2 regions of the Virgibacillus ihumii genome follow, and region 2 is predicted to be linked to the other one. Evidence: a T-box and tRNA genes for the amino acid it is inferred to sense, from the RefSeq annotation. Region 2 holds a T-box; the other holds one or more tRNA genes.
The links. A T-box is a leader RNA that pairs with one kind of tRNA and senses whether it is charged. The one in region 2 lies ahead of alaS (alanine--tRNA ligase), so its partner is inferred to be a tRNA-Ala.

Region 1 (10,815 bases), 580 kb from region 2:
ATATTACCTTTCACCGGGCGTTTGATGAAGTGGAATCACAGGAAACGGCGTATCGGTTACTTGCAAAATACAGGTCACATGTTAAACGTATTTTGACTTCCGGCGGCGCGAAAGATTGTGAACGCGGTAAAGAACAACTTAGCAGACTTGTTCGTTTGTCCAAGCAATTGGTTGGCCCTGTTATCATGGCGGGATCGGGCTTGTCGTCCGGAAATATTCTGGATGTTCATGAATCTGTTGGAGCTTGTGACTATCATTTTGGAAAGGCTGTTCGGATTGACAGGTCTTTTCGAAATGGCTTTGATTTTACAGTTTTTAATCAAATCAAAGGTTTAATCGATGGCTGAAATATTTTTCCCTGAAACAAATCTGCACCCAGAGTTTGGGCTAAGTTACTTGTTAACTAAACGATGAATTATCGTAGTGATTTTTTCAACTTGTTTAAATTGGTATATTTAGGGAACAGTTAAATAGACTAATTAATAGTGAGTTTCGTTGTAAAAGGAGTTGAAGAAATATGTCTGCAGAAACGATAAAATTACTTAAGAAAGAAGAGGTTGCAAACGATACAATGGCCTTTCATTGGGAAATGCCTGATGGTTTTGAATTCAGGGCCGGACAGTTTGGTGAATTTACCCTGATTAATCCAAGTGAAACAGATGAGGATGGAAACACAAGGCCATTTTCGTTTGTATATGCACCGTCGGAAAATGAGCTTGTTACGGCTACACGTATACGGGATTCTGCGTATAAGCGTGTGCTCAAGGATATGACAGAAGGAACTGAGGTGAAATTTGACGGACCGCACGGAAATTTCACTTTGCATAAAACGGAATCGACACCGGCAGTTTTTCTAATCGGCGGGATTGGTATCACTCCAATCAGGAGCATGATTGCTGAGGCAACAAAAAATAAGACATCACATGAGATGACACTGCTTTATTCCAACCATACTCCTGATGATGCGCCGTTTATGTCTGATTTGGAAAAGTTTGAGAAGCAAAATTCGAATTTTGAGTTTGTTCCGGTTATGACGCAGACTGATTCGGATGAATGGAACGGTGAAAACGGCCATATTGATGAGGAGATGTTGAAGCGCTACGTATCAGACGTGAGCAAACCGATATATTATCTTGCCGGTCCGCCGGATATGGTGAAAGCCATGTATAAGCTGCTTGTTGATGCCGGTGCAAACGAAGATAATATTCGTGCTGAAGAGTTTTCCGGATATTAAAATTAAACTGAATATGGAACAATCGAAATGTCATGGCGATTGCTGCCATGATATTTTTTTATTTCGAGAGGAGAGGACCGTCGAATTGCCGTGCCTCCCTCAATCGGGAAAAGTATTTGATACCGGTAAAATGACGATATGTTGTATAATGGATAGATTAGAAAGGAGGCAGTGAATATGAATCGAAAAGCATTTATTATGGCTTTTATTACCATCATTATCTGGGGCTCGACGTTCGCTGCCATCCGTGCTAGTCTGCACGGGGGATATAGCTCCGGTCATCTAGTACTGACGAGGTTTTTGATTGCTTCGGCAGTTTTTATTTTGTATGCTGTTTGGCCGGGAACGAAATTCCGGCTGCCTGCAAAGAAGGATCTGCTGAAAATTTTGCTGCTTGGCTGGATTGGTATCAGCGTCTATCATAGCGGGATTACTTTCGGTGAACAGACAGTGCCTGCCGGAACGACAGCAATGTTTGTCGCTTCAGCACCGATTTTTACGGCAATCATCGCCGCGATAGTTTTGAAAGAACGCCCGAGTCTTTATGGATGGACTGGGCTTGGCGTAGGTTTTTTCGGGATCTTTTTGATTACACTTGGTACACCTGGTTCGTCGTTCGGTGTTTCAGCAGGTGCGCTATTGATTATTATTGCGTCCATTGCTACATCAATCTTTTTTGTGTTTCAGAAACCTTTGCTTACGAAATATAGACCGGTTGAATTGACAGCGTATTTTACGTGGGCAGGAACTTTTCCTTTTTTTGTTTTCTCCCCGGGTTTGTTTGAAAGCATTCAGGGAGCCACATTGGAGGCAAATCTGTCGGCAATCTACGTCGGGATTTTCCCGGCGGCAATAGCTTATGTTACGTGGGCGATTGCCCTGTCCGCTGGTGAAGCAGGAGCCGTTACAAGTATGATGTATATCGAACCGGCATTTGCGATCTTAGTCGCCTGGGTTTGGCTGCATGAACTGCCGAGTCTTCTCTCTGTTGCCGGAGGGATAATCGCCATTGCAAGTGTCATTCTGGTCAATGCGTTTGAACGAAGGCGGCGTTTGAAAGAAAAGAAACTTTCGCATTGATACGTCTATATTATTTCGACGTGCATAGAGTAGTAAATGTGTATTTTATCAGAATGAGGAGGGTGGTTTATGGCGCATGGCAAGCATAATCTGGCAGTGGATGTGCCGATTCGGAATGTCTGGACGTTTGTATCGGATATGAATAACCTGGCGCCGTTAATTCCCGGATATGTTGAGCATGAAATTCACAGCAGTTCGCGATCTGTCTGGATTGCAAAAGGTGAAATCGGGCTTATTGAGAAATCTGTGCGTATGCAGCTTGATATTACTGATGTTAAGGAACCGGGGCTGATTGCATTTACGTTGAAAGGGTTAAATGAGAATTTTTCCGGTGATGGATATTTCAGCGCGGAAAAAATACATGATCAAAAGACGGTTATCACGGGTTGTCTGCGGATAAAAGCAAATGGATTAGCTGCACCAATGATGAATTCTGTGCTCAAAAAAATTGTACCTAAGGCGGCAAAGCGTTTCACAAGAACGGTAGCAAAAGGTATTGTCGAACGGGAACCGGCTATAATATCATAACATGTTTAACGGAAAGGAATTTGTGATAAATCCTTAATTAGGTATGCATTTAAGTTTTTCTGCCTAATAAAAGGAGGGTTTCACGTGGTAGTGTCTTATAAACACGAACCATTTACAAATTTTGCAGAGCAGGAAAATCGTCAGGAATATGAAGATGCACTGAGCAGAATGCGCCGGATGGATTTGGGAAAAGAATATCCGCTTGTTATTGGCGGACAGCGAATTTTTACCGATGATAAGCTGGAGTCATACAATCCATCCAATACATCCCAGCTGATCGGGTCTGTTTCCAAAGCGAAAAAAGCCCACATCGATCAGGCGATGGATGCTGCATATGAAGCATTTCAGGAATGGCGTGAATTTTCAGCTGAGGAACGTGCGGATGTCATGTTTAAAGCGGCTGCGATTGCACGCCGGCGTAAGCATGAAATTTCTTCCATGATGTCGTATGAAGCTGGTAAACCATGGGGGCAGGCTGACGCAGATACAGCGGAAGCGATTGACTTCATGGAATATTACGGGAGACAGATGATTGAGCTTGGTAAAGGAAAAGAGATCAATGATCGGCCGTTTGAGAATAATTCTTATTTTTATCAGCCGATAGGACCTGGCGTGGCAATTCCGCCATGGAACTTTGCGTTTGCCATCGTTTGCGGTACAACCGTTGGACCGATTGTTGCGGGAAATCCGGTACTGTTGAAGCCATCCGAAAACACACCGGTAATTGCGTATAAACTTATTGAAGTGCTGGAAGAAGCCGGATTGCCTGCCGGCGTTGTTAACTTCCTGCCAGGCGACCCGGAAGAACTCGGGGATTATATGGTCGATCATCCTAGAACACACTTTATTAATTTCACCGGTTCGAGGCAGACTGGTACCCGAATTATGAAACGCGCTGCTGAAGTGCAGGAAGGCCAAAACTTCCTGAAGCGTGTGGTCGCTGAAATGGGCGGTAAAGATACCATTATCGTGGACAATGAAGCAGATCTCGATCTGGCAGCTGAAGCGATTGCCCAGTCAGCGTTTGGGTTCCAGGGACAGAAGTGTTCCGCGTGTTCACGAGCTGTCATTCATGAAGATGTCTATGATGAAGTTCTGGAAAAAACCATCGAATACACAAAGGATATTTCGGTAGGAGACCCCGGTGCAGACAATCCGTATATGGGCGGAGTTATTAACCGGAAACAGTTTGATAAAATCAAAAATTATATCGAAATCGGCAAAAATGAAGCCAGTCTTGTATATGGCGGTGAGTCAGATGATTCCAAAGGGTATTACATTTATCCGACGATTTTCGCCGATGCAGCACCGAATGCAACCATCATGCAGGAAGAAATTTTCGGACCGGTTGTTGCGTTCGCAAAGGCAAAAGATTTTGATGAATTACTCGAAATTGCCAACAATACCGATTACGGCTTGACGGGTGCAGTTATTTCCAACAACCGCAAACATCTGAACCGTGCGCGGTATGATTTCCATGTCGGAAATTTATATTTCAATCGTGGCTGTACAGCATCGATTGTCGGTTATCATCCGTTCGGCGGGTTCAAAATGTCCGGAACAGACGCCAAGGCAGGTGGTCCGGATTATCTGCTGAACTTCCTTGAAGCAAAAACGGTTTCAGAAACACTATAAAGCTAAGTAAGGGGTCATTTCATTTGGCCCTTTTTTCATGAAAACTTTTTTTCTGGTAACCCTAACATTACATATCAATTCGTTTACATGAAGCATAGAATACTTTATAATCAATTAGGCATTAATCCGATAAATTTACTGGGGGTAATCAAATGAAAAAAGTTTTATATATCGTTTTGCTGGCGGGACTTATGCTTGTTCTTGCTGCATGCGGCGGATCCAATGAGGGAAACAAGCAGTCTGACAGTGCGAACAATTCTTCTGGAAGTCTGTTAGATCATGTAAAAGAAACCGGTGTGCTGACAGTTGGAACGGAAGGAACTTATGCACCATTCACATTCCACAATTCACAGGACAAATTGACCGGCTATGATGTGGAAGTCATCCGGGAAGTTGCCGATCGAATGGGTGTTGAAGTAGAGTTTATGGAAACGAAATGGGATGCCATGTTTGCTGGACTAAATTCGAAGCGATTTGATGTCATCGCAAACCAGGTGGGAATCAATAAGGAACGAAAAGCAAACTATGACTTCTCCATTCCGTATACGTATACATCCGCAGTGGTTGTCACTCCCAAAGAAAACAATAATGTCGACTCATTTGATGACATAAAAGGGAAGAAGTCTGCACAGTCGCTTACAAGTAATTTTGAAAAGATTGCTGAAGAACATGGAGCGGAAATTGTTAATGTGAAAGGTTTGGCTCAATCGATTGAATTGATCAAACAGGGCAGAGTGGATTTAACGGTAAATGATAGACTCGCTGTCCTTGACTATATTCAGAAACAGGGTGGAGAGCAAATTAAAATTGCTGCCAAACAAGATGACGCAACTAAAACGGCATTTACCTTTAACAAAGGAAACGAAAAACTGGTGAAAGCAGTCAATAAACAACTGAAAGCGATGAAAGAAGACGGCACATTGGCGAAAATAGGAAAAGAATGGTTTGGTGAAGATGTTTCTACCAAATAGTACGTTATTGACAATTGATGCAACGATGGGGGGCTGGGAGTTATTTAAAAACTCATTGCTGCCGATGATCATGGGCGGGATTCAATATACTATTCCGCTCACCTTAATAGCGTTCACGATTGGTCTTGCACTGGCATTGTTACTTGCAATCATGCGTCTTTCCAAGACACCGATTGTGCGTGCACCGTCCGTGGCGATTGTATCGGCTGTGCGCGGGACACCATTGCTTGTGCAGCTGTTTATTGTGTTTTACGGGCTGCCGAGTCTTGGTCTAACGATTGATCCATTTCCGAGCGCTGTCATTGCGTTTTCCATCAATGTTGGTGCCTATGCATCCGAAATTATTCGTGCATCGATTTTATCCATTTCAAAAGGGCAGTGGGAAGCGGCATACACCATCGGAATGACTCAGAACACAGCATTGCGGCGGATTATTATTCCACAGGCGGCAAGGGTTTCTGTGCCGCCATTGTCCAATACATTTATCAGTCTGGTGAAAGATACGTCGCTGGCATCACTGATTCTCGTAACGGAACTTTTCCGGAAAGCGCAGGAAATTGCTGCGGTTACGTATGATTTTATGCTGATTTATATTGAAGCGGCTCTTCTTTACTGGGTGGTTTGTTTTCTGTTGTCCCTTGTACAGCAGGCGATTGAGTCACGTCTCGAACGTCATATCTCGGCCTAGGAGGTGAGAAACCAGTGTATTTAAATGTTGAAGGTCTATCCAAGTCATTTGGCGACCTGGAAGTGTTGAAAAATATTGATTTAAACATCGAAAAAGGGAAAGTTCTGTCTATTATCGGCCCATCCGGTTCCGGGAAAACAACTTTACTGCGCTGCTTAAATGCCCTTGAACTGCCAAACAGGGGAAAGTTTACGTTTCATGATAATTTTAAGCTCGATTTTTCTGGGAAAATTTCTAAAAAAGAAGTTTTGAAGCTGCGCCGAAAATCCGGTATGGTGTTCCAATCATATAATCTGTTTCCGCACAAAACAGCGCTGGAAAATGTGACAGAGGGCCCGGTAATAGTACAAAAACGCAACAAAGAAAAGGAAAAGAAGTATGCGCTCGAACTCCTGACAAAAGTAGGCTTGCAGGATAAGGCAAATTTGTATCCGCATCAACTCTCCGGTGGTCAGCAGCAGCGGGTTGGCATTGCGCGGGCACTGGCGATTGAACCGGAACTGATGCTGTTTGATGAACCAACCTCTGCGCTTGATCCTGAACTGATCGGTGAAGTTTTAGCGGTTATGAAAGATCTGGCGAGAGAAAATTGGACTATGGCGGTCGTAACCCATGAATTGCAATTTGCTGAACAGGTTTCTGATGAGGTGATTTTCATGGACGGTGGTTATATTGTCGAGCAAGGTTTGCCTGAAAAGGTTTTGAAGGCACCAAAAGAAGAACGAACCCAGCAATTTTTGCAGCGGATTCTAAATCCGTCCTAATGCAAAAAACACCTTTCCTGCTTTGGCTGATGGAAAGGTGTTTTTTGATAATAAAAACGCTGACCCTTCGCAGGACAAGCGTTGTGAGTATGGAGCATATCGGGCTCGAACCGATGACCTCATCGCTGCCAGCGATGCGCTCTCCCAGCTGAGCTAATGCCCCGTTAAGTCCGATATTAATTATATGCTTTTTGAGCAGATTTTTCAAGGACTTTTTTAAAAAATAGGATAGCACTAACATAAAGGTTGATCGTTGATAGTCGATTGAGTCAAACATCAACCGTACGGGGCAAACATCAACCGCAAGCCGGAAACATCGACCATACGAGTACAAAGCGGAGAACATCGACCGTACGGTACAAACATCAACCGTAAGCGGAGAACATCGACCGTACGGTACAAACATCAACCGTAAGCCGGAAACATCAACGATACGAGTACAAACATCAACCGTAAGCCGGAAACATCAACCATACGGGTCAAACATCAACCGCAAGCCGGAAACATCAACCGTAAACAAGGAAACGTCACCGAAACATCTGTTTATCGAAAAATAAATTTCCCGGTAATACTGTAATCGGTAACGCTTCCAATAAAAATAATAAAAAAATGGTTGACCTTATGCTGAAAACAGTATATGATAGTCCGCAATATAATTTTTTTGTAACGTCATTAAATATAATTATATAAAAAAATCCCAGCACTTACTTTTAACGTGGTGAATGCTGGATTTTTAAGGAAATCGATGAAGAGAACGAGAGGCAACGTTTATATTCACAGAGATTCGGGGAGGCTGGAATCCCGAAAGTATATGTTGCTTCAACACCATCTCTGAGTGCCGGACCGAACGGCGGGGATCCCCCTACCAAGGAGTCCTCCAGTAAGTCCGGCCGGGTGCAGGACATGTGCACCTGTTATCAAAAACCTGACTGTAATTCATTGCAGTCATACGAGGTAGCATTTGCGAGAATGCTATAAAACCGGGTGGAACCGCGAAAAGTGGACCCTTTTCGTCCCGATAATTCTGATTTGAGCAGAATTATGGGGCGTAAAGGGTCTTTTTATATTCTATAAATGGGGTGAAAAACATGGATAAAGAAATTTCTGTCGGACTAATGGGTTTTGGAACAGTTGGCATTGGGGTTTATCGGTTAATCGAAAATCATAAAGAAAAGTTACAGCATCAGCTTGGCTGCCATATTTCAGTTAAACGGATTTTGGTTGTGGATCCGGATAAAGACCGGGATATTCGTGTGGCTCCCGATTTAATGACGGTCCATGCTGCAGATATATTGGAGGACCCTGAAATTGATATTGTAATTGAAGTGATGGGTGGTATTGAAAGGACGCGGGAACTACTGAACAGGGCATTTCAGAATAAAAAGCACGTTGTCACTGCCAACAAGGATTTGATGGCATTGCATGGAAACGAACTTGAGGATGCTGCCTCCCGCAACAACTGCGATTTATTTTATGAAGCAAGTGTTGCTGGCGGGATTCCGATTATCCGTGCGGTGAAGGATGGCCTTGTGGCTGATGAAATTAATAAAATTATGGGAATTGTCAACGGTACTACCAACTATATTTTAACACGGATGGATGATGAAGGTCTGTCCTATGAAGATGCACTGCACGAAGCGAAGGAACTTGGGTTTGCTGAAGCAGATCCATCAGGTGATGTGGAAGGACTCGATGCAGCCAGAAAAATGGCTATTCTTGCCAGACTTGCCTTCTCAGTGCCTGTGGAGTTATCCGATGTGGAAGTAAAAGGGATCAGGGACTTTCCGGTTGATGACTTGAAATTCGGCAAGCAGCTCGGTCTGACAATGAAGTTGATCGGGTTTACACATGTCCGTGATCATGAAGTTGAAGTGAGTGTGGAACCGGCATTTTTACCGGAAAATCATCCGCTCGCTGCCGTGAAAAATGAGAACAATGCTGTATTTGTAAACAGTGCAGCGGTTGGAGAAACGATGTATTACGGACCTGGTGCCGGTAGTCTGCCGACTGCAGCAGCTGTTATGTCGGACGTTGCTGCGGTGGTAAATAATATTTTATCCGGTATTCCTGGCCAAAGTTATTTGGAACCTTGTTATGAAAAGAAAATTCTCGCCTCCAATCAGCGCTTTGGCAGTTATTATGTGAGGTTGCACGTGAAGGATGTTTGCGGCACATTCACGGTCATTTCGTCGATTTTTAATGAACTTGATGTAAGCTTTGAACGAATTTTGCAGGTGCCAAAGAAGAAGGATAATGGTACTGCAGAAGTAATTATCGTAACACATGAAACAACAAAGGATAATATGGGGCAAGCACTCAGCAATCTGCAAAAATCAGATGTTGTGGAAGAAGTAAAAAGTTCCTATCGAATTGAAGGAGGAGTAGAACGATGAACTGGCGTGGCATCATTGATCACTATCAAGAATTTTTACCTGTATCAGAAGCAACTCCTGGATTGACGCTTCATGAAGGAAATACACCGCTTATTTATTTTGAAAATTTATCAGCGGATCTGGGTATCACACTGTATGGAAAAGTGGAAGGTGCCAATCCGACAGGTTCGTTTAAAGACCGTGGCATGGTGCTTGCGGTTGCCAAGGCAGCAGAGGAAGGCAGCAAATCGGTGATCTGTGCATCGACCGGCAATACGTCTGCGTCAGCCGCAGCATATGCCGCAAGGGCTGGCATGCACGCACTGATTATTATCCCTAAAGGAAAAATTGCGCTCGGAAAACTGGCTCAGGCAAAAATGTACGGAGCGGAGATAATTGAGATTGAAGGTAATTTTGATGATGCGCTAAGGATGGTCCGGAAAATAACCGAGCAGACTCCGGTTACTTTAGTCAATTCGGTTAATCCATATCGGCTGGAAGGACAGAAGACAGCGGCATTTGAAGTGTGTGATTATCTTGGAGCAGCACCGGATATTTTAGCGATCCCGGTCGGAAATGCCGGAAACATCAGTGCCTACTGGAGAGGGTTTAAAGAATACAACAAAGCGAAAGGAGTGGGACTGCCACGAATGTTCGGGTTTGAAGCAGAGGGTGCCGCAGCCATTGTGAATAATCAGGTGATTGACGATCCGGAAACAGTGGCAACCGCTATCCGCATCGGTAATCCGGCGAGCTGGGAACTGGCCGTTGCAGCACAGGATGAATCAGGCGGTAAAATTGACGCCGTAACGGATGCAGAAATTTTGGAGGCATTCCAGTTGTTGACGCGAAAAGAGGGGATTTTTGCTGAGCCTGGATCATGTGCATCCATTGCCGGTCTTATAAAACAATGCCGGGCAGGAGCCATTGAACCAGGAAGTACGGCTACAGCGGTATTGACAGGGAACGGATTAAAGGACCCGCAAACTGCAATGGATCAGGTGCATGTTGACCCGGTTTCACTGCCAAACGATGAAGAAGCCGTCGTCGATTATGTGCTTGGGAAGGTGCGGTCATGAAAAAATTCAGCATTTCCATTCCGGCCTCCTCCGGTAACCTGGGGCCCGGATTTGACTCCGCCGGTATGGCGTTGAACCTTTATTTAACACTGCATGTGGAGGAGCGGGGGCAATGGGAAATTTTGCATGAGTCTCCATATTTGCCATCAGTCACTGATTATACAGAGCATCTTATTTATCAGACTGCGGAAAAAGTTGCAATACGTTATCAGAAGCAGCTTCCGGGTTGTAAAGTGACGATCGAAAGTGATATCCCGCTGGCACGTGGGCTTGGAAGCAGCGCGTCAGCTGTTCTGGCGGGCATTGAGCTGGCTAATCAGCTTTGTGACTTGAATCTGACCAGCGAGCAAAAATTGCAGTACGGCACAGAAATTGAAGGGCATCCAGATAATGTTGCACCAGCATTATACGGTGGGATTGTTTTCAGCGCAGAGACTGCTGATGGAATTATTGAACACTTGAAA
Region 2 (10,815 bases):
TCCGGGTTCAGTATATCTTTTGTCAAAACTGCAGGATATCTGTCAATTAATGATTCAATATAATCACGATCATTTACTTTATTTAAAAAATCTTTTTTGCTAAATGACAATTTTTTTGAATAAATTTTTGCCATTTCTTTAATTGTTTGACCCTCCGGGATTGTTATCCGCAACAGTGGCTCTTGCATAACCTTGCCTTTCTTAAGCGATGTTATGATCTCATCAATTTCCATTGAAGGTGAAAACGTATAATTACCAGCCTGAAAGTTAGATTCATTATTAAATTTAATATAAAATCGAAAAACCCGACCATCTTTAATAATTCCGTTTTCCTCCAATATCGATGCAATATCAGAAGTTGAGGAACCCATCGGTATTTCCACTTTTACTTTTTCTTCACTGTCAGGGTTAACTGGCTGCAAAGCTGATTTAATGTACATATAACCTGATATACCACCAACAACCAGAATAAGGATTACTGCCACAATAATGAGCATTACAATTTTACGGACAAGCCGGGATTCTTCACTGCGCAATTTTAGGTTGTCTCTGTATTTCCGTGGCTTTTTATCCTTGCTCATTGGGTATCCCCCTTTCACCCGGTTAATTATACTAAAAAAAGCATAAAATATCTAGAAATATAACAATAGCCGACATCTTTACCCGACGTCGGCTAAGCAATCAGTTATTTGGTTTCAGGGATTACTGATCCTGGTCTTCTTCATCGGCCAATGTGTTTAACATTTCCTCCACCATTTCCCATTCTTCGTCCGACTCTATGGCAAATAGTGAAAGATCATTGTCATCGTTTTCTTTTTCTTCATAACGGAAAGCATACACTTCAACTTCATCATCATCCTTCTGCTCAACGGGCACCACAGCAATATAGGATTGTTCCGTCTGGTCAACATCAAATGAAAACAATACTTCAAAAAGATGCTCTTCCCCATTTTCATCGGGAATGATAATTCGTTCCTTTTCATCCAGTGGCATTACGTCACCTCGTTTCCTGGGGCTGATCAAGATACCCTTGCAGTATCATAACAGCAGCCATTTTATCTATTACTTTTTTCCGTTTCTTCCTGCTCACATCAGCTTCCAGCAGAACACGTTCCGCAGCCATCGTTGTAAGCCTTTCATCCCATAGAACTGCGGGGATATCATGAACTTTTTCGAAATGTTTGGCGTAGACTTCGGATGCTTTTCCACGATCTCCAATGCTGCCGTTCATATGTTTGGGCAACCCTACAACCGCTTTTTCAACATCGTGCTTTGCTATAATCTGCTTCAGTTCATCATCTGCGGAATGAATATCGTGTTCATCCCATTTAATTGTTGTTAAACCCTGGGCAGTCCAGCCAAATGCATCACTGACAGCAACACCAATTGTCTTGGAGCCGACATCCAAACCCATAATCTTCATTCAGCTTTTCCTGCGCTGTTCTTCAAGGTAAAACTTGACCAATTCCTCAATAACCTCATCACGTTCAATTTTACGGATTAAATTTCTGGCATCATTATATCTCGGTATATAGGCAGGATCACCGGATAATAAATAGCCAACAATCTGATTTATCGGATTATAACCTTTTTCCTTAAGGGCACCATGGACGGTCAGCAGTATTTCCTTGATATCCTGATCAAAAGGTTCTTCTGAAAAGTTAAACTTCATCGTTTTGTCAGTAGAGCTCATAGTGACACCTCGTTCCATAATTTGCCTTCATCCATCATTTTAACATGTTTATCTTTAATATTATATGATTTTTTATCAGATTGAAAGGAAGAGATTATTCTTCCGTATTATCTTTAACATATTTTGCTGCAAATAAAAGTGCCTCATCAATCTTTTCAGGATTCTTACCACCTGCCTGTGCCATATCCGGGCGGCCGCCTCCACCGCCGCCGCACAGTTTGGCAGCCTGTTTAATCAGATTTCCGGCATGGAGTCCATTGTCCATCAGGTCTTTTGATACACCTGCTGCAAGCTGGACTTTCCCGTTATTCTCAGCAGCAAGAAGAATAACGCCTGTTCCCATTTTTTGCTTCAGGTCGTCCACCATATTTCGGAGCTGATTCATGTCTTTTACGCTTACTTGCTGCGCCAGAACGTTTACGCCATGGACTTCTTCTGCTTTATCAAGGATGGATGAAGCTTCAGCATTGGATAATTTGGCACTTAAGGACTCATTTGTTTTCTCCAGTGCTTTCATATCCTGGAAAAGAACTTCCACACGCTCAGGTGCATTTTCTTCACTGGTTTTAAGCAGCTGTGCTGTTTCATGGAGCAGGTCAAGCTTACTGTTTATATACTCATACGCCTTTTTACTTGAAACGGCCTCAATTCGTCTTGTTCCTGCCCCGATGCCTGTTTCAGAAACAAGCTTAAACAACCCAATTTCTGCTGTGTTCGTTACATGACAGCCACCGCACAATTCAATGCTGTAATCACTTATTTGCACAACGCGGACGATATCTCCGTATTTTTCACCAAATAAAGCCATAGCCCCCATTTCCTTGGCTTCATCAATTTTCATGTTTTCAATAACCAAAGGAATGGATTCCCAAATTTTACGGTTTACATTGTGCTCAATCTCTTCCAGCTGCTCGGATTCCACACTGCCAAAATGGGAAAAATCAAAACGTAACCGGTCTGGTGTTACAAGCGATCCGGATTGATTGACATGATCACCCAGTACATCTTTTAATGCCTGATGAAGAAGGTGTGTTGCCGTGTGATTTTTGATGATTGATTTCCGGAACTCCTTATCAATAATAGCTTTGACGGAATCACCTACACAAATCTCTCCATCTTTAATATTTACCTTGTGAATATGCTGGCCTTTTGGTGCTTTTTGTACATCCTCAATATAACCCGAGAAGTTGTCAGTGTAAATCCAACCTTGATCGGCAATCTGTCCACCGCTTTCTGCATAAAACGGCGTTTCCTTCATCGTAACGAGAACACTGTCGCCAGAGGGTGCCGAATCCACGAATTGATCAGCGGAGACAATGGCGGTAATAGAAGTCTCCACTTCACCATGCTCATAACCAATAAACGAGCTTTCTGCATCCAGCTCACCTAAGACACCATCTTGCACTTGCATCGAATCCGTTTTCTGGCGGGCTTTACGGGCACGGTCACGCTGCATTTCCATTTCATGCTGGAACCCTTCGTCATCAATAATGAAGCCTTCTTCAGCTACATATTCCTCAGTTAATTCTTTCGGGAAACCATACGTGTCATAAAGCCGGAATACCTCTGTTCCAGGAAAAACATTGCTTCCTTTTTGTTTTTCTTTCTCCATAATTGTTGTTAATATTTCCAAGCCATCATGAAGCGTTTCATGGAAACGTTCTTCTTCGGCCTTTACTACATTTTCAATATATTCGTATTGTTTGACAACCTCCGGATAAAAATCTTTCATGATTTCACCAACAACCGGAACCAGTTCGTACATAAATGGTTTATCAATACCAATCTGTTTGGCAAAACGGACTGCGCGGCGCAATAACCTTCTCAGCACATAGCCCCTGCCTTCATTCGATGGAACTGCATTATCGCCAATGGCAAATGTAACTGTTCGGATATGATCAGCAATTACCTTAAAGGCCGTATCCGCATCTTTGCTTTGTCCATAAGACACTCCAGACAATTCTTCTGTTTTTTGGATTAGCGGCATAAACAGGTCAGTTTCAAAGTTTGTCGGTGTATCCTGAATGACACAAACGATCCGTTCAAGCCCCATACCTGTATCAATATTTTTCTTTGGCAGCGGTGTGTACGTATCATCCGGATTATGGTTGAACTGGGAAAATACCAGGTTCCATATTTCCAGATACCGTTCATTTTCGCCACCCGGGTACAGTTCAGGGTCATTTGGATCAGACCCATATTTTTTACCACGGTCATAAAAAATTTCTGTATTGGGACCGCTTGGACCTTCTCCGATATCCCAGAAATTTTCCTCGAGACGGATAATACGTTCTTCCGGAATGTTAACATGATTAAGCCATAAATCATACGCTTCATCGTCCTCCGGGTGTACCGTAACCGACAGGCGGTCAGCATCAAAGCCAATCCACTTGTCACTTGTCAGGAATTCCCATGCCCATTCCATTGCTTCTTTTTTGAAATAGTCGCCGATTGAAAAGTTCCCCAGCATTTCAAAGAATGTATGATGTCGTGCGGTAAATCCGACATTTTCAATATCATTTGTCCGAATTGACTTCTGTGCGTTCACAATGCGGGGGTTTTCCGGAATTACCCGACCGTCAAAATATTTTTTCAGCGTAGCAACACCACTGTTAATCCAAAGTAAAGTCGGGTCTTCTTTTGGCACAAGTGATGCACTCGGTTCGACGCCATGCCCTTTTTCTTTAAAGAAATCCAAAAACATTTGCCTTACCTGAGCTGATGTTAAGTTTTTCATGCTCCATCCTCCATATCTGCAGTTTAATTCATTAAAAAAATCTCCTCTCTGCATCGTTGCAGGGACGAGATTCATCGCGGTACCACCCTAATTATGAACCAAATAATGGTTCATCACTTAAGCATGCTAACGGTTTGCAAACCGGCGGGGATTAACCGCACTCCGACATAGCTTTCCATGACCTTTCATTTAAGACTTCTTACAGCCGAAACGGAAGTCTCTCTCTTTAAAATAGTATCATGTACTCCGTGTCTTCAACGCCTTCTTGTATTTATCAGTTATGCGATATTATAAGAAAACAATAGGAATATGTCAATGATTTCGACCCAGAGCTGTTGTCTGTTCAAAAACCACCTTCAGAACGGTTAGAGCAGGGACGGCCAGAATCATTCCGATGATACCAAATATTTCGCCTCCAACAAACAATGCAAGGATAATTGCTACCGGGTGAATCTGGATGCTTTTCCCCATTATATACGGAGTCAGCAAATTCCCTTCAATAAGCTGGATAACAAATAAACCGATAATAACAACAAGCAACAGTTCAGAGGCGGTCGCAGCAGTTATTGCAATCACAGGCACTGCTCCGATAATTGGTCCGAAATAAGGTATTAAATTCGTTATACCAATAAAAACAGCCAGCAGCAAAGCATAGTTAATATCTAAATAATAGAGAAATGCAAATGCAGCTGTTGATACAATTAGACAAACGAAAAGCTGCCCTCGGATATAGCTGCCTAAACTACTATCCAAAGAACGGATAAATTGACTCAAATCACCTCGGTATTTTTCCGGTACCCATTGTTTTATAAATTCCTTCAATTGTGTGAGATCCTTTAAAAAATAAAATACCAGGACAGGAATTATGGTTAAAAGGATGATCATATCAAAAATCTTTGTAAATCCTCGAACCAAATTGGTAAGCAAGTTTTCAACGTAGGTTTCCATTTCATACAAAAGCTCATCCATTTTATCATGGAAATGTTCCGGTAAAAAGGACGTAAATTCATACAACGAATAAACAAAATCACGATACAGTTTTAAAAGATGCGGCAATTGTTCTTTCAACCCGCCCAGTTGATGTATCATTGCAGGGTAAACCCGGTAGATCAGGTAGGCACTTCCTCCGAAAAATACCACGTAAATTATCATTATTGCCAAGCCTTTTGGCATATTATATTGGCTCATCTTCCGGACAACAGGAAATAGCAAGTAAGCAATAAGTCCGGCTGCCAAAAACGGAGCAGCAATATGCCAAAGAAATGAAAAAACAGCTCCAATAAATGGAAACAGTTTAATAACCAGAAAAACAAATAATATTATAATTATTCCGGTAAGGGAAGTCAGAAATAAATTCAACAGCTTGGTTTTAAACATGTAATTCCCCCTCAGCACATATAAAGACATAAGTCATTGCTAAGGACTACCATTGAATCTTCCGTTCATCTTCAGTAAACAAGTCATCGAGTGAACTAAGCGAACCATCTGATTCCACCTGATGAATTGCAAGCACATTTTCATCAACAGACAATTCGATAAAACAATTCCAGCAGTAGTATTGCTGTGGACCAATTTTACCCAGATCATTCCCTTTGCAATTCGGGCATTCGAACATACATAAAGCTCCTTTGATTAGAAAACTTGGTTTTCACCAAGCCTTTAGGTGACGGCCTTAGTTGCATTTATGCAGTAAGAAAATTTTATACTTTCTTACCTGTCAAAGCTAGGCCAGAGTTTTTCTATTTATCGTTGCCCGAAATTAAAAAAATATACCTCACTTTCACATGAAATCATATGGCGAAATTTCTTCCTCTTCCGAATCGTTCTCAGGTTCCGGCATAGTGTTTGATATTCTCGTTTCCAATAAATATGTTAACGATGTATATCGTTTATTTGTGTCTTTTGTACGAACTCCTTTTAAAAATGCATGCTGTTCCCCGCAAATAATCAATGATTGCTTGCTTCTGGTAATAGCTGTGTACAACAGGTTTTTCCTGAGCATCCGGTTATAACCGGATGCTACAGGCAAAATGACGATGGGGAATTCGCTGCCCTGTGATTTATGGATGGATATACAATAAGCGTGCATCAGATTTATATAATCCTTACGTTCATATACGACTTCTTTTCCATCAAACGTGATAACCAGTTGTTCAACATGATCCTTATTTTCATCTTCTTCAAAGATAGCGGCGACCTCACCTATATCTCCGTTGAACACGCCATCTTCCGGTTGGTTCACAAGCTGAATTACTTTATCACCAATCCGGAATAGCACATCATTTGCTTTCACTTCACGTTTCGCAGCGGTTTTTGGGTTAATAAGTGCCTGCAAATGTCTGTTTATCACGTTTATTCCAGCCTGTGAACGGTACATTGGAGCAAGAACCTGGATGGTTTTCGGGTCTATTCCTTTCCGCTTGGCACTGGTAAACACTTTATTAATAACATCAATCATTTGAAATTCCCTGCAGGCAATAAAACTGAAATCTTTATCATTTGCCAAAGATTCATTACTGCATCGATCATGTTTAATTAAATGTGCAAGCTGAATAATTTTTGATCCTTCTTTCTGCCGGTATACTTCATTCAAACTCACAAATGATATAAATCCGCTGCTTAATAAATCTGACAATACCTGACCAGGTCCGACCGATGGAAGCTGATCCTCATCACCAACAATCAATACTTGCATATCATCGGGGATAGCCTTAAACAAACTGTTAGCCAGCCATATATCAACCATTGAAAATTCATCAATAATCAGATACTTGCCTGCCAGCTGATCATCCTCATTTTTACTGAAACCGTTATGACCATCCCAACCCAGCAAACGATGAATCGTAACTGCCGGCAGCCCGGTTGATTCATTGAGTCTTTTTGAAGCACGGCCTGTTGGAGCTGTTAATACAAAAGGAAAATCAGTTTCAGAATCATAATCTTTAGGATCCATGGACATCTGATGAATCGATGCATAAGCCTTTACAATCCCTTTAATAACAGTTGTTTTTCCAGTCCCCGGACCACCTGTAACGATCATTAATTTTGACTGCAGTGCCTTACTTAATGCATCGAATTGTTCCTTGCCATAACTTAAAATTTCTGTTTCCTCAATATCACCGATTATTTTCATTAATTCTGCCGTTGTCGTATCAGTTTCAACTGGTTTTTCCATCAATCGTTTGACACTTGAAGCAAAACCATCTTCAGCGTAATAAAGTGATGGCAGATAAACATTACCATTCTGAATGATGACTTTCTTCGTTTTGTTAAGTTCCATCAATAATTCTGAAACATTATCATATGTAAGGGGCTGTTGATGGTCAAACAGCAATTCCATTACCTGACCAATGCATGTATCCAACGGCAGGTAGACATGTCCATTTTGAATATTTTTCTGTAAAACATAAATACACCCCGCTGAAATACGATTAGGATGTGTTAGCGACAGACCGTTTTGCTGGGCGATATGATCCGCCGTTCGAAACCCGAACCCTTCGATATCAAACACATACTGATACGGATCACTTTCCAGCACCTCAATTGCCCGCTCTTTATATTCCTGAAATACTTTCTGCGCCAATTTCAGCCCGATTCCATATTTAGCGAGATAAACAACAACATGTTCAAACCCCTGATTTTCCTGCAGTGTCTTTACCAAAAAGTCTCTTTTCTCCGCCTTCAAGCCGGGGATTTCCTTTAACACATCCGGGTTATTCAGGATTTCGGAAATCGCCTGCTCACCTAATTTCCCCACAACTTTCTCAGCAGTTTTTTTACCGATGCCATAAAACAGATCACTGGACAGGTAGGCAGCCAGACCATCTTTCGTTTCCGGAATAAATGTCTGATATGAGCTTACATTATATTGCATGCCAAATTTCACATGGTTTTCAAAGGTTCCGTAAAAATTATAGACCGTTGCATCCTGCAAATTGGAAAAATAACCTTTAATCACGATATCTTTCGCCTTAAGGTCCTCATTTGTATCATGTACCTTTATTTTTGCAATTGAAAAATGCTCCTGCTCATTCTGAAAAATGGTATACAGAAGCTCTCCCTTAATATATCCTCTTTCATGATCCATTTTGCTGTCTGCTGCCATTAACATTACCCCGCCATCTTACAAATCGGTATTGTTCAGTAACTGTTCAATTTGGCCTTTTCCGTTAGCTGCCAGTGTGTGCTCCGGCTGTATTTCCAACGCCTCATCAAAGTGATGCAATGCTTGTGTAAGATCTTCATCGTACAATGCGATAACTCCTAAATTATAGTGTGCATCACTATGCTGTGATTCCAGCTTCAGTACTTTTTCAAACACCCCTTTGGCATCCTTGAGGTGATCACTTTGTGCAAGTGTCAATCCATACTGAAACAGCACTTCCTCATCTTCCGAATCCAGCTCAGTTGCCCGTTGCAGATATGGCAATGCAAGCTTGAAATGCTCCTGATGGTAAAAAGTCATACCAAGCATAAAATAGGCATCTGCTTCCAGTAATCCGATTTCAATTGCTTTCTGAAAATTTTCCTGTGCTTTAGGGTAGAGTGATTGTTCATAATAAATATTACCCAGTCCATAATAGGCTGTTGCGGCATACTGATCCAGTTCAATCGCTCGTTCAAAAAAGCGCTGCGCTCGTTCAAAATCATTAATATGCAGCAATAAATTACCAAAGTTAATATAACCCAATGGTTCCTCCGGGTTTGCCTCGATAATTTCATTAAACAATTCTGCCGCTTTTTCATATTTCTGTTCCTTCATCAATTCAATCGCCTGTTCGGTCTTGTCCATTATATTCAGCCCTTTCCGCGTTTTCAGCTTTTGCTAAAAAAATAGAGGATCATGCAAGATGATCCTGAATGTTATCCGACATAATCCAATGAGGCGTCATTTTTGAATACTTCATCGATGGTACCCCCGCCAAGGCAAATCTCTCCATCATAAAATACAACTGCCTGTCCAGGTGTAACAGCTCGCTGTGTGTCTTTGAATTCCACGTTCACCTTTCCATCATCAAGCGGATGTACAATGACTTCACTATCTTTTTGCCGATATCGAAACTTAGCGGTACATGTAAAAGGTTCGGCCGGCGTGTCACCAATCCAGTTTACGTCCATTGCCAACAGCCCGTCTGAATAAAGTTTATCATTTGCAAAACCTTGCTCAACATAGAGGACATTGTCTTCCAGGTTCTTGCCAACAACAAACCATGGATCTCCGGAACCGCCTATTCCCAAGCCTTGACGCTGACCAATTGTGTAATACATTAATCCATCGTGGCGCCCTTTTTCAGTTCCTGACAAAGTTTTCATCAATCCAGGCTGTGCCGGTAAATACTCGCTCAGAAATTCCTTGAAATTGCGTTCTCCGATAAAACATATTCCTGTACTGTCTTTCTTTGTTGCCGTAACCAGGTCGTGTTCTTTGGCAATTTTACGTACTTCTTGCTTTTGCAGATGTCCCAGCGGAAACATTACTTTTTCTAGAACATCTTCTGTCAATTGATTCAGGAAATATGTCTGGTCCTTATTGTCATCAACTCCACGAAGCATTTCATATCTGCCATTGTTTTCCCTTACTTGTGCATAGTGTCCGGTTGCCAAATAATCCGCTCCCAGAGACAATGCATGGTCAAGAAATGCTTTGAATTTAATCTCCTTATTGCACATCACATCAGGATTAGGCGTTCGTCCGGCTTTATATTCATCTAAAAAATAGGTGAACACTTTATCCCAGTACTGCTTTTCAAAATTTACCGCAAAATATGGAATATCAAGCTGATTGCAGACCCTGACAACGTCATCAAAATCTTCCGTCGCCGTGCAAACACCATTTTTATCCGTATCATCCCAATTTTTCATAAAAATACCAACTACATCGTAGCCTTGTTCTTTCAACAACAGTGCTGCAACTGAGGAATCAACTCCTCCGCTCATACCAACTACTACTCTTGTATCTTCTTTACGCTTCATTGTTGCACCTCCTTACTCGCAGACAAACGTCTGACGATTTTTGCAACACGTCCGGCTGCATCTTTCACATTTTCTTTTGTATTATGAATTCCGAAACTGAACCGTATGGAATTGGTTGTCCGCTCATTATTTTCTCCATACATGGCGGTCAGTACATGTGAAGGTTCAACAGATCCCGCTGTACATGCACTCCCGCTTGATACTGCAATCCTGTCGAGATCAAGATTAGTCAGCATGGACTCAACATTGGTTCCTGGAAAACTGATATTCATAATGGAAGCAATTGCATTTTCGGCAGTTCCATTTACTTCAAATTGCACACCTGCTTCGGTCAATTCATTTATAAACAAACCTTTAAAGTCGGCATACAGCTTGTTTCGATTCACTTTGCTCTCCATCATAATTTCAACCG

Region 1: it encodes a tRNA-Ala, which carries the amino acid that the T-box ahead of alaS (alanine--tRNA ligase) is inferred to sense. The anticodon was not compared.

Annotation. Positions count from the first base shown of each region.
Region 1 is NZ_CACVAN010000001.1:1,680,103-1,690,917, reverse strand. It holds gene HUX68_RS08405 (copper homeostasis protein CutC) at 1-347, shown strand, start outside; gene HUX68_RS08400 (FAD-dependent oxidoreductase) at 518-1,234, shown strand; gene HUX68_RS08395 (DMT family transporter) at 1,412-2,314, shown strand; gene HUX68_RS08390 (SRPBCC family protein) at 2,384-2,842, shown strand; gene pruA (L-glutamate gamma-semialdehyde dehydrogenase) at 2,927-4,477, shown strand; gene HUX68_RS08380 (amino acid ABC transporter substrate-binding protein) at 4,630-5,448, shown strand; gene HUX68_RS08375 (amino acid ABC transporter permease) at 5,432-6,136, shown strand; gene HUX68_RS08370 (amino acid ABC transporter ATP-binding protein) at 6,151-6,900, shown strand; tRNA gene HUX68_RS08365 (tRNA-Ala) at 6,991-7,063, opposite strand; gene HUX68_RS08360 (homoserine dehydrogenase) at 7,989-9,293, shown strand; gene thrC (threonine synthase) at 9,290-10,351, shown strand; gene thrB (homoserine kinase) at 10,348-10,815, shown strand, end outside.
Region 2 is NZ_CACVAN010000001.1:1,103,736-1,114,550, forward strand. It holds gene mltG (endolytic transglycosylase MltG) at 1-581, opposite strand, end outside; gene HUX68_RS05560 (DUF1292 domain-containing protein) at 703-993, opposite strand; gene ruvX (Holliday junction resolvase RuvX) at 998-1,423, opposite strand; gene HUX68_RS05570 (IreB family regulatory phosphoprotein) at 1,424-1,693, opposite strand; gene alaS (alanine--tRNA ligase) at 1,788-4,430, opposite strand; T-box leader at 4,488-4,697, opposite strand; gene HUX68_RS05580 (AI-2E family transporter) at 4,743-5,807, opposite strand; gene HUX68_RS05585 (hypothetical protein) at 5,854-6,045, opposite strand; gene recD2 (SF1B family DNA helicase RecD2) at 6,211-8,535, opposite strand; gene HUX68_RS05595 (tetratricopeptide repeat protein) at 8,554-9,222, opposite strand; gene mnmA (tRNA 2-thiouridine(34) synthase MnmA) at 9,294-10,403, opposite strand; gene HUX68_RS05605 (cysteine desulfurase family protein) at 10,400-10,815, opposite strand, start outside.